Regions from separate parts of the Paenibacillus sp. 1182 genome, predicted to be linked through region 1. Evidence: riboswitches for the same ligand, from Rfam matches in the RefSeq annotation. Region 1 holds a riboswitch; each other region holds the start of a gene.

Region 1 (3,143 bases):
GCACCAATGAGATTTTGACTTCACTCAGGATTCGCAGTGCCGATTCAGTTCTAAAGCTCGTTGCTCCCGCACCGACCGGATCTAGCAGCACCGGAACACCGTGTGCATTCGCCGATTGTCCAGCAATGATCATGGCATCCACCAGTTCGCGGTTCAGTGTACCGATGTTTAACACGACGGCGCCTGCTATTTTTGCCATATCTGCTACTTCCTCAGGTGCATAGGCCATCACCGGGGAGGCGCCCAATGCATACAGACCGTTGGCCGTAAAGTTGGTGACTACCACATTGGTCATATTGTGAACGAGGGGTTTGCTGTTTTGTACCTTCGTCAGGAGATCCGAATAACTTTTTTTCCATGTACTCATAATGATTATCCTCTCTATAGTTGGTGGTTCAACAGGGCATTAACCGTACTTCACGCATCGAATCGCCAGGCTGACTATTCCAAGACCGCTGCCTGCATCTGGACCGGCCATTCTTCCTGCTTATAAGCCATATCCCAGAACTTATATTCCAGCTGGCAGCTCAGTATAAAATGCTCAATCATCCGCTCCCGCTCAGCAGCCGTTGCGTCTTTCGCCCAAGCATCTACACGTTCTCGGAACTTGAGTGTTGTATCATCAAGCTGGTCTCCATAGAAGCCAATCCATTCATAGAACGGATGAGACTCATCCGGCTTTACTTCATCCAGCAGCCTGCGACCAATCTCGGCATACGTCCACATACATGGCAGCAGCACAGCCAAGATCTCGCCCAGGCTACCCTCATGCGCAACCGTCAGCATGTGACGGATATAGTGATGAGCCGACGGAGCGAGCGGATATCCCTGCAACTCTTCATAGGTCACCCCTGCGACAGCACAGAAATTTTGATGCGGATGAACCTCGCTGTGGAGAATAAAAGAGATTTGTTCATTTAATACAGCCATATCCTCCCGATTGGTGCATTTGGAGATTGCGATGCCGTATATCCGCATGTAGGCGTTCAAATATTCAAAGTCCTGTTTTACATAGTGAATCAGCTGTCCCCTTGTCAAACTTCCTTCAGCAATACCTCTCACAAAGGGATGCTCAAAAATCGCTTGAAAAATGCCGTCCGCCTGCCGACGGAGTTCTTGTGTAAAACTCAATTTCGCCACCTCCATAAAATTGAAGAGCAAGAAGTCCTGTAAGAATATAATTCCGGAACAACGCTAAAAAGCCGCCCCAGAAAAATGGAGCGGCTTCAACAATAGGCCCAATACGCAAAAAACGCTTGAAACCTTATATACGAAGGCTCCACTTTCCTACGCTAGTACGAACTAGATCAGGTTCAAAGGGTCCAAGATACGTTCTTGTCTCAGCCATAGCGGCTCCCCTAGTGGACTTCTATTCTTTTGACTATTACTGTACATACGTTCATACGCTATGTCAAACATGTCTATCTGGTCAAGGGCCAAACGACAGAGCTGAAGTTCGCTTCCGAGAGGGAAAAAGGCGCTGGAGAAGATCAGTTCCGTCTACACGAAGGAATTCGCGGCAGGCTCCAATGTCTAAATAATCAGCATTTATACCAATAGAGAAATCAGTACTGGGAGTGTAACGAGCGATATGACAGCACTGATGACAAAGGAGGAGGCTGTTTCTGATTCCAGGCTTTCAAAACGGGTGGCGATCATAGCAGCGACTGCTGAACCCGGGAAGGAAACGAGCAGAACTGCCTTCACAGTATCTGCAGACGACAGACCGCATAGGTAGGCGATCAGCAGCATTAATAAAGGCTGTACAATTGTTTTTAACAGTGCGATGGCAAAGGCACTTACACTAAAACTAATGTTGCGTACGCCAATGGTCACTCCGACAGCGAATAAAGCGGCCCCGGACGTAATGTCTCCGATTTGATTCAACGATTTGTTCAACAAATCCGGTGAATGGAAGCCGAACAAGGTCAAAATTACACCAATCAGTGGAACCAGCGCCAGCGGTTCTTTTAATCCATGAAGAATGGAGTCCCAGATTAACCTTCCGAGGTGACCGTTCCGTTCTTTGCCTGAATTCCTGCTGGCTACGGTAGCTATAATGGTAGCCGCCGGGTCAAGGACGGCATTGACTACGATCCCGGTAAGCGCAATCGGAATGGCGACAGCAGCGGAACCGTAGATGGCTCCAAGCACAGGAATGCCCATAAAAGCAAAGGTCGGCTGTGCCGAGTTCAAAGCAAACATGGCGGCATCCTTGACCGACTGCTTCCCCGCAAAGCGGGACAGTAGAAGGAGAACGGTAAAAAAGCCGACAATGCCAATGAACAGGGCCAGCAGGAATGGCCATTGCTCGATGAGCGCTTTCCTGTCCGTTGTCGTAATACCGATGAATAGATGCGCAGGTAGTGCAAATTTGGTAACGAGCGCATTTAGGGTTTTGGAGGAAGAGGCATCAAAGCTTTTGTAATGCCCCGCTAACCACCCTAAAATAATAACGAAAAAAATCGGCACCAAAATATACAAGATATGTCCGACACTCATAGATTGATTCTCCTTGCTTGAACTGACGTATTCTGCCTGTCTGAACAAGGCAATCTCCTTCTTAAATGGAGCATTAGTGAGGGTGATGTATTACGCTTTCCACTGCTTTGACCTTGACATATTCCGGTTTCCACATTGCATCCCGTATAGCTTGTTCAACATTTGAAATGTGTGCCTGAGCTACCTGATCCTGAATCGCTGCTTTCGCTACCGCAACCGCAACAACGTACGAAACATCACGTAATTTTTGGATATGAGGGAGCAACGCACCGCCAGGCTTATTCGAATCTACGCCATTGGCAACGGCATCTGCTGCGGCTGTAAACATCGCAGGGGTAATCCTTTTGGCTTTAACCACAATCGCACCCAGACCCAGTCCCGGGAACACAAAGGCATTGTTCGCCTGTCCAATTTCAAATTTCGTACCGTTATAAGTGACGGGGTCAAAGGGGCTTCCGGTAGCAATTAATGCCTTGCCATCGGTCCACCGTATTAGATCCTCAGGTATAGCTTCTGCAAGATTTGTAGGATTGGACATGGGCATAATGATCGGGCGTTCTACATGCTTCGCCATCTCTTTGATGATCTCTTCAGAAAAGGCACCGGCTACTCCAGAAGTTCCGATTAATATGGTAGGCTTC
Region 2 (3,143 bases), on a different contig from region 1:
ATGAGCCTACCAACTATTTGGATGTAGAGCATATTGAATGGCTTACGCGCTATTTGAAGGACTATCCCTATGCCTTTATTCTTATTTCACATGATACTGAATTTATGAACCAGGTCGTTAATGTTATTTACCATCTTGAATTTGCCAAGATGACCCGTTATTCAGCTAATTATGAAAAGTTTCTCGAAATGGCGGATCTGAACAAAGCCCAGCATATTGATGCTTATGAGAAGCAACAGGATTTTATTAAGAAACAGGAAGATTTTATTCAGCGTAATAAAGCGCGTGCCTCTACGTCAGGCCGAGCAAAGAGCCGTGAAAAGCAGCTTGATCGGATCGAACGTATTGATAAGCCTGAAGAAGCCGCAAAACCAACCTTTCAATTCAAAGAGGCACGTGCAAGCGGAAAGACGGTATTTGAGGGTATTGATTTTGAGATTGGTTATACACATGCCCTTTTGCCTAAAATGTCCATGACGATTGAACGTGGCGAAAAGATTGCAATTGTCGGCTACAATGGTGTCGGTAAATCGACATTGCTCAAAACCATATTGGGAAAAATTCCGCCAATCAGTGGAAAAACTTATCAAGGTGATTTTTTGCAGCCCGCTTATTTTGAGCAGGAAGTAAAGGCCGAGAAAATTACACCGATTGACGATGTGTGGAATGAATTTCCGCATTTGAACCAGCATGAAGTACGAGCGCATTTGGCGCGTTGCGGTTTGAAAAATGAGCATATCACGCGTCCGCTATCTGCGCTCAGTGGTGGAGAACAGGCTAAAGTCCGTCTTTGCAAACTGTTAATGCGTGAAAGCAACTGGGTACTGTTCGATGAGCCTACCAACCACTTGGATGTTAAAGCAAAGGATGAGCTGAAACGTGCCTTGAAGGAATACAAAGGGACCGTATTGCTTGTATCTCACGAACCGGACTTTTACGAGGATTGGGTAACCAAAACGTGGAATGTGGAAGAGTGGTCAAGTAAAGTTAACTAAAATCAGCTAAATCCAGTTCCAGCAAATTTCACACGAAGTGGGGTTTGCAGAATTAGAAAAATATGCTAAGCTATCTTTAGCTTATACAATAAAATAGTCACACTAGGGGAGCCGCCCATGCGGCTGAGACGGAATAAATGGATTTCGGACCCTTTGCACCTGATCTGGGTTATGCCAGCGTAGGGAAGTGAGCGCCGTACAAACAAGGCAACACCATCTTTATTTTTGTTTGTGCGTGGGACGATACACGTATACGGATTCATGGTCCGTTCGATTATTGGACGTTCGTTAAACCACTTCCTTGGGGAAGTGGTTTTTTTGCGTTTCGTTCATTTTAAGTAGTTCGAGCTTCCGTAGACGATTCACATATAATCCCCTTTCATTCCTGCTGGTAGACGTGGCTGGCTAAGCTTAGATCCTTTAGTCCAATGTGAGGTGAAGACAAAATCGAATTACACGCAATTTCGATGGAAAAGGGCACTTTTGCACAAGCCGCCCAAGTGGCTGCTGTGATTTGTCCGTATGTTCATTATGTACACGCACGTTTAAAACAGAATGGTGCCTCTGCATTGCTTTCTTTGACTCGCAGCCTGGTGGAGCAGGAAGTTCCTTTGCAACAAATTGTAGTAAATGATCGTGTGGATGTAGCTTTACTTACTTTGGTCGGAGCCGTTCAATTACCAGCTAATGGATTACCTGTTGTGGATGTGAAAAGCCTACTTCCAAAGGGTACACGCTGTGGAGTGTCTGTACATTCCTTGGAGGAGATGCAAATTGCTGAGCGGGCAGGAGCGGACTATGTACTTTATGGTCACGTATATGAGACCCATTGTAAGCCCGGTATTGTACCGCGGGGTTTAGCTCAGCTTGAACATATTTGCAGGTTGTCGAACATTCCGGTGATTGCGCTAGGCGGCATACAACCGCATCATATCCCGGAGCTTTATAGGGCCGGAGCAAGCGGAATTGCGGTGATGTCTGGTATATGGGAGGCTGAGTCGCCCGTTGCAGCTGCAATGGAGTATAGGCGAATGGCAGACCTTGTAGTTCACAGCCTGTAGCGAGAAAACGAGAGTAGAGGCAAGCTGAAAGCAGAAGGGTTTATGGAGAGGAGATACGGAACAAATGCTAAAGATACACACAGAGGAAAGAGCGATTGGACACGCTGAATGCTTGGTCATAGGTGGAGGTGTCATCGGCAGTTCCATTGCTTATCATGTGGCCAAGGAGGGAAGAAGTACGATTATGCTGGAACGATTGATCCCGGGTGAGGGAGCCTCAGGAGCAGCGGTTGGAATGCTGGCAGCGGAAAGTGAAGAGTTCACCGACTCTGAGCTATCACGATTTGCTCGCATAAGTCGAGATGCATTCCCTGAGCTTGTCTGTGATCTAGAGCGTTTGTCAGGTATTTCGGTGGAATTCCGTACTGAAGGGTTTGTGACCCCTTTCCGTACGGAGACTGAAGGCCAAAAACGCTGGAAAGCTGCTAAAACGCGAAAGGGTGATTGTCCTATCTGGTGGGATGCGAAAGAATTGGCCCGACGAATTCCAGGTTTGGATGAACAAGCGATCGGGGCAATATATCGTTCAAAGGAGACACAAGTGGCTCCTGTCCAGCTTTGCCGTGCTTATGCAGGTGCTGCTGCGGTGCTGGGAGCAACGGTATGGTCTGGTACACAGGCAGAGCAACTGGTCATACAGGATGATCGAATTTGCGGTGTCCGCACAGATAGTGGTTTTTTTTCCTGCGATCAGGTCATTATTGCCGGAGGCTTGGATAGCATGAAATTGCTAGCGCAGGTTGGGTTTGAATATCCACTTTATCCGGTCAAGGGCGAAGCGGTAGCGGTCTCCTTGAAGGATCACCCGTTAGAATATACCATTTATGCTGATGATATTTACCTCGTGCCTAAACAGAATAACGAGCTTTGGATTGGGGCAACGAGCCTTCCACATCAATATGACGAAGAGGTGACCGTAGGAGGCTTGGAGGGGGTGTTGGCACGTGCCTCTGCCTGGCTGCCGCGCGTCCGTGAAGCTTCTTTTATACGCGCTTGGGCGGGCTTACGTCCGCAGGCTGTATCAGGTCATCCTTTTATAGGCATTGTTCCTGGGGTCGAGGGCGTATATGCTGCAGTCGGGCATTAT
Region 3 (3,143 bases), on a different contig from region 1:
TCGTTTTACTGACCGCCATCCCGATACTGCTCTGCCTTCTCACGCATCCCAGCGGCCACTGCTTCTTCGGTGTTCAGCCCCTTATCCGCTGCATAGGCGCGAATGTCCTGCGTGATGCGCATACTACAAAATTTGGGGCCGCACATCGAGCAAAAATGTGCTTCCTTGGCTCCCTCTGCTGGTAGCGTTTCATCATGGTAGGACAAGGCCCGCTCGGGATCAAGCGACAGATTGAACTGATCCCGCCAGCGGAACTCAAAGCGTGCCTTGGACAAAGCATCATCCCGCTGCTGCGCCCGTGGATGGCCCTTCGCCAGATCGGCAGCATGTGCCGCAATTTTGTAGGTAATGACACCCTCACGGACATCATCCTTATTCGGAAGACCCAAATGCTCCTTAGGCGTAACATAGCACAGCATGGACGTCCCGAACCAACCGATCATCGCCGCCCCGATGGCTGAGGTAATATGATCATATCCGGGGGCAATATCCGTCGTGAGCGGTCCCAAGGTATAGAAAGGAGCTTCCTTACAAATCTCCATTTGCAAATCCACATTCTCTTTGATTTTATGCATAGGGACATGTCCCGGCCCCTCAATCATGACCTGAACATCATGCTTCCATGCGATTTGCGTTAGCTCGCCCAACGTTTCCAGCTCTGCAAACTGTGCTTCATCATTCGCATCATAGATACTACCTGGACGTAGACCATCCCCGAGAGAAAAGGCCACATCATAGGCTTTCATAATTTCGCAGATTTCTTCAAAATGTGTATACAAAAAATTCTCCTGATGGTGCGCAAGGCACCAGGCTGCCATGATCGACCCGCCACGGGACACAATTCCCGTCATTCTATTCGCCGTCATCGGTATATACCGCAGCAATACACCCGCATGAATTGTAAAATAGTCCACTCCCTGCTCCGCCTGCTCGATCAGCGTATCGCGATACAACTCCCACGTCAGCGCTTCTGCTTCGCCGTTCACCTTTTCAAGTGCCTGATACAGCGGCACAGTTCCAATCGGTACAGGAGAATTCCGAATGATCCATTCACGTGTGGTATGGATATTACGGCCTGTGGATAGGTCCATAACTGTATCCGAGCCCCAACGCACAGCCCAGGTCATTTTCTCCACTTCCTCCTCAATCGAGGAGGTAACCGCAGAATTACCAATGTTCGCATTGATCTTCACGTGAAAATGACGCCCAATGACCATCGGCTCACTTTCCGGGTGATTGATATTCGAAGGCAAAATGGCTCGTCCAGCCGCCAATTCCTGCCGTACAAACTCAGGCTCCACCCCTTCGCGGATCGCCGCAAATTCCATTTCGGGCGTAATGATCCCTTGCCGTGCATAATGCATTTGCGTCACTGTACGACCTTGCGAAGCACGAAGCGGACGGTTGGTCACGCCGGGAAATTCAACTGTCTCCCGTTTGGAGCCAGGTTTCAGTCCATTATCCTCCGGTTTGACGGCGCGTCCCTCGTAAGCCTCCACATCGCCCCGTTCCAGTGCCCAAGCTCGCCGTAATGGAGGCAGGCCCTGACGGATATCGACCTGATAGGCTTCGTCAGTCATGGGACCGCTCGTATCGTACACACGCAATGGCTCATGATGCTCCGTGCCCTGCGGCGTATGTGTAGGATGAAGAGCAATTTCCCGCTCTGGGACGGCAATGTCCGGCCGCGAGCCTTGAATATATACCTTACGGCTCCCTGGAAAGGGCGTTACCCCACTGGCTTGCTCCCCGTTTGTCTTCTCTACCCCAACTTCCCTTGTTCCTGCCAACCTTACTTCTGCTGATTTAAATTCTGTTCCTTTTGTTCCTTCTACTTCTGTCGGCTTCATTGTCCATTCCTCCTGTTTCGATGAAATGACACACCGATCCGGAACCATTCCCAGGGTGGCGCTGATCTATGCAAAAAAGCCGGTTCCCGAGGGAACCGGCTAATCTAACGAGGCAGCTATCCAGACCGTGCACATGTGGAATAATCCTATTCCAATGCGTCACCGTAGACAGCAGCTGCGTATACATTTCAATGGCCGATTACTTCCCTACGCTGGTATGATCCAGATCAGGTGCAAAGGGTCCGGAATCTTACACGATTCCATCTCAGCCCGGCATTACAGGCTCCCCCAGTAACTGCGATACTTCTATTCACATGAGGCGGACATAACAGACATCCCGCCATCCTTATCAGACTACTTCAAATTTATGGCTTTGGCAACCCTTCTAGGTTCCATTTAGCAAGAAGACGCTCCTCACCAAATCACTTTGCTTGCTTCAACTGCATTCATTCTTGTTACGGAAGCATAAGCCCCATTTCCTTCGCCGCTTCGATCAAAATCGGAGCAAAGTCATGTAGCGTCTCGGGTGCAAGCCGACTGACCGGACCGGATACAGATAAAGCCGCAGTGACCTGTCCCTTCCGGTTCACAATTGGTGCTGCCACAGCAGCGGCCCCTGGCTCCCGTTCTTCATAGCTGGTCGCATAGCCCTTCTCGCGAATGTCCTGCAGCTGGGCTTTATAGACCTCCGCGTCTACCGAGGGCGGCCATTCATTCCCGCTTAGCAGGGCTTCCAGCTCCTGCGGCGGCATAAAGGCAGCCAGCACCTTACTGGAGGCTCCTACAGCCAGCGGCATACGCGCACCCACAGGCGCAACCCTGCGGATCGCCTGATTGCTCTGCACGGCTTGTATGCGAATACGCATGCTGCCGTCCCGTAAGTACAAGCTGACCGTTTCGCCCAGACGGTCACGCAGTCCTTCCATTGCAGGCTGTAACAACACCGCCGGCTCGTCACTTTGGGACAAATGTGTGGATAGCTCCCAAATGCGGAAGCCAAGTCGATATTTTTCCGTTTCGGCATTCCGAACGACAAAGCCCCGATCCTCCAACGTAGTCAGCAGCCGATGAACCGTGCTTTTATGTAGACCAATTTTGGAGGCAATCTCCGTTAGGCCAAGATCCGAATCTGCGGTAAAACACAGCAATATATCAAGTGCACGCTCTACAGCGCGAACGGTTAATTTACGGTCTTCCATTCGTGAACCGCTCCTCTTGTATCCATATTCGTTTCACACTATGAAACATGGTTACATAAATTATATAGAATAGTCGCGGCTACTGTAAACCGAT
Region 4 (3,143 bases), on a different contig from region 1:
TTTGCGCTTTAGATACTATGGGACTAAAGAAGAACCAAGTGGAACGAGAACGAAGTGGGCGGAATGGTGCTGTACAAGCGTTAGCATTCGCCTTTGTACCCAGATTTCAACCTCTGGATATTCATAAGAGAAATCTGGGTACAACAGCGATGGGAAGCATCATCCGACTGCGTAGTGGCGCTTCGTTCACTTCTCTAGTTCAGTCTTATTTAGTGGTTTAACAAATGGTCAGCGCTTGGGCAAGAAGTCGTTTGTGAAGGCCTTATCGACTTCCAAAGGCTTGCTGAGCAGCTTGCGTTCGTACATCCAGTCCGAATAGTTTTGCCATACCTCCGCTTTTTGCACGCCCCATTGCGCGGCATCATCCTGATAACGTGGGCTTAGCCATTTTTGGCTGGCAAGTACCAGTTTTTTATCCAGCTCCGGTACAGCTTTGCTTAAGATGTCCGCGGCTTCTTCCGGATGGGCGATAGTGTATTCATAGCCTTGGGCGGTAGCGTCCATGAACGCTTTGACCAGCTCGGGATCATTTTTTATCGTCTGTTCGTTGCTCACAATTACAGGCGTATAGTAGTCGAGGCTTTTGGAATAATCTTTTACATACAGCATATCCAATGGCTCATCTCGAAGTTGGGCCTCGATTCCGGTCCATGCGTAGAAAATCCAGGCAAAGTCGATATCCCGCTTCACGGCTGTAAAATAGTCTGCATTGCCCATGTTGACGATCTTCACTTTGCTCACATCGCCTTTGTCTGAATCCATGATGGATTTCATGACCGCTTCTTCTACGGGAGAGCCCCAACCGCCGTATTTTTTACCTTCAAAATCTTTCGGGCTCTTAATTCCGCGATCTACCGGGGCTGCGAAGCCTGAGGTATTATGCTGAATCACCGCAGCGATGGATACAAGCGGCACACCTTGCGTGCGGGCCTGTGTGACGCCTTCTTGGTAGCTGATACCAAAAGGTGCAGCATTAGAAGCAACCATTTGATCGGCTCCGCCTGAACCAGGTTGAACAATTTGGACATTCAAACCTGCTTTTTCGTAAAATCCTTTGTCCTTGGCGACATAGAGTCCCGTATGATTCGTATTGGGTGTCCAGTCGAGCACGATTTTAACATCTTTGAGCCCCTTTGCCGGAGTAGACGTTTGAGTGTCGGTAGCGGAAGCCGCTTCTTGGGATGTAGGGGGACTTCCACCGCAAGCGGTCAGGGTCAGGGCCAAGAGCCACAGACTGATCAGTCCCAGGCTTAATATTTTCATGCGCTTCATCGTTAGTGTTCTCTCCTTTTGATTACCCGTTATCCATCCAATCAGACAGCTTAAGTTTCCCATTTTCATAAAAATAACATCTGCCGGACGCGATCTTTCCAACAACTTAATCCTCAACAAAAAAAGCGCCCCGAGTTTCCGGGACGCTTGCGCTTGTATATACCAAAGTAAGGGATGGTCCTATGTAAAAAAGGCACATCTTGCTTAAGCATTCCTACGCTGGCATTACCCAGATCAGGTTGTAAGGGTCAGTGTCTTGGGACACACTCTCAGCCGGCCGATTCCAGCACCCCTGGCATTGTATGGTTTAATGGGTTCATTTATTCGGGTTTACTACGACGATTATATGCTTTGAATGCAGGTCTGTCCAGCATGAAGGGAGAGATAACGGTTCATTTGCCGAACGACAGGGTACACTTTTACTGTGAGCTTTGATCTGAAAATGAGTATGAATCAATCCGATTCGATCCGGTCATGTTATTTTCAGAACAGCTGCGCAGGTAGGTTCAGATGGGCTGGTGCCCAATGGCATGGCGTAGAGAATTCTAATTCGTGAAAAGGAGTTGTTGTACTGTGGGTAAAACGGAAACATTGGATCGCAACCAACTGGAACAAGCCATTGTGAAGGCTTTGGATAACAACAAATTTTGTACGTTAGGTACGGTAGAGGGTGGCAAACCGAAAGTACGCTATATGGCCCTTTTTAACGATGGAATGAACATTCATCTGGCGACAGATCGCAAAACGCATAAAGTGGATGAGCTAAAGGACAATCCGAATGCTTATCTGCTGCTGGGTTATGAGGTTGGCGGTACGAAGGAAGTTGTTGAAGTGGAGGCTACCGTCCAAATTACAGCTGATGAGGGGCTACGCAAACAAGTGTGGAACGACTCCTTGAAGGAGTGGTTTTCCGGACCGGACGATCCCGATTATGTCATTCTGGACGTGAATCCGACTCGCATTGAGTATGTGGGTCAGCAAACGGAGCGCCAGGTGTGGAAGAAATAATACGAATATAAATGGATAAGCCAGTAAATCTCCAATTTTTTCAGGAGGTTTGCTGGTTTTTTTATGTTTGAGAAAATTAATTATTTTTTCATAAATAATTTTAAGTAAATGACTACTCTTTTGTCTGGCGTTGGATTAAAATAGAAATGGTGAGTTCAAGGCTTACATATATGTGCAAAAGTATGTATATGAGGCATACACCTTAATGAGGAGGGGTATATTTTGTTATTACGTAAAAATTGGTTTAAAGGGTTTACAGCAGCAGTTGTAGCTTGTAGCATGCTGGTGTTTTCAGCCGCTCCATCCTGGGCAGCTAGTGATTCTCGTGATAGCGCTACGGTGAATTTGCGGATCATGGAAACAACGGATATCCATGCGTCCCTGATGAACTACGATTACTATTCGGACAAAGAAACCAACGAGTATGGCTTGGTTAGTACAGCTAGCTTGATCCAGAAGGCACGTAGTGAAACAAGAAACAGTATGCTGTTCGATAATGGTGATTTGCTGCAGGGCAACCCATTAGGCGATTATATGGCCCGCAACAAAACCTTTGAGAAAGAAGGCGGTGTCCATCCGGTCTACAAGATGATGAACCTGATGGGCTATGATGCAGCTACAGTGGGCAACCATGAATTCAACTACGGTCTCGACTTTCTGGACAAATCGCTCAAGGGAGCTGATTTTCCTTATGTAAATGCGAACGTTTATGTTGATAAAGGGGGCCAAGCTACTAAGAATTATTTTACCCCTTATCAGATTCTTGATAAAACAGTAACGGACGAGAAGGGCGAAGAGCATACACTCAGAGTGGGTGTGATCGGTCTGGTCACACCTCAAATTATGCAGTGGGATGAAGCCAA

Evidence for each region. A riboswitch is a leader RNA that binds a small molecule or an ion and turns the genes downstream of it on or off. The one in region 1 is predicted to bind thiamine pyrophosphate.
Region 2: another riboswitch for thiamine pyrophosphate. It lies ahead of JOD82_RS01990 (thiamine phosphate synthase); the one in region 1 lies ahead of tenA (thiaminase II).
Region 3: another riboswitch for thiamine pyrophosphate. It lies ahead of thiC (phosphomethylpyrimidine synthase ThiC); the one in region 1 lies ahead of tenA (thiaminase II).
Region 4: another riboswitch for thiamine pyrophosphate. It lies ahead of JOD82_RS11720 (ABC transporter substrate-binding protein); the one in region 1 lies ahead of tenA (thiaminase II).

The regions. Positions count from the first base shown of each region.
Region 1 is NZ_JAFICR010000008.1:275,714-278,856, forward strand. Features, by position in the region: gene thiM (hydroxyethylthiazole kinase) at 1-367, opposite strand, end outside; gene tenA (thiaminase II) at 442-1,131, opposite strand; TPP riboswitch at 1,268-1,370, opposite strand; gene JOD82_RS17940 (AEC family transporter) at 1,549-2,502, opposite strand; gene JOD82_RS17945 (NAD-dependent malic enzyme) at 2,576-3,143, opposite strand, start outside.
Region 2 is NZ_JAFICR010000001.1:398,194-401,336, forward strand. Features, by position in the region: gene JOD82_RS01985 (ABC-F family ATP-binding cassette domain-containing protein) at 1-995, shown strand, start outside; TPP riboswitch at 1,090-1,198, shown strand; gene JOD82_RS01990 (thiamine phosphate synthase) at 1,463-2,056, shown strand; gene thiO (glycine oxidase ThiO) at 2,121-3,143, shown strand, end outside.
Region 3 is NZ_JAFICR010000005.1:421,193-424,335, reverse strand. Features, by position in the region: gene thiC (phosphomethylpyrimidine synthase ThiC) at 6-1,850, opposite strand; TPP riboswitch at 2,038-2,150, opposite strand; gene JOD82_RS13305 (IclR family transcriptional regulator) at 2,306-3,049, opposite strand.
Region 4 is NZ_JAFICR010000005.1:57,245-60,387, forward strand. Features, by position in the region: gene JOD82_RS11715 (hypothetical protein) at 39-221, shown strand; gene JOD82_RS11720 (ABC transporter substrate-binding protein) at 229-1,272, opposite strand; TPP riboswitch at 1,467-1,576, opposite strand; gene JOD82_RS11725 (pyridoxamine 5'-phosphate oxidase family protein) at 1,846-2,280, shown strand; gene JOD82_RS11730 (bifunctional 2',3'-cyclic-nucleotide 2'-phosphodiesterase/3'-nucleotidase) at 2,503-3,143, shown strand, end outside.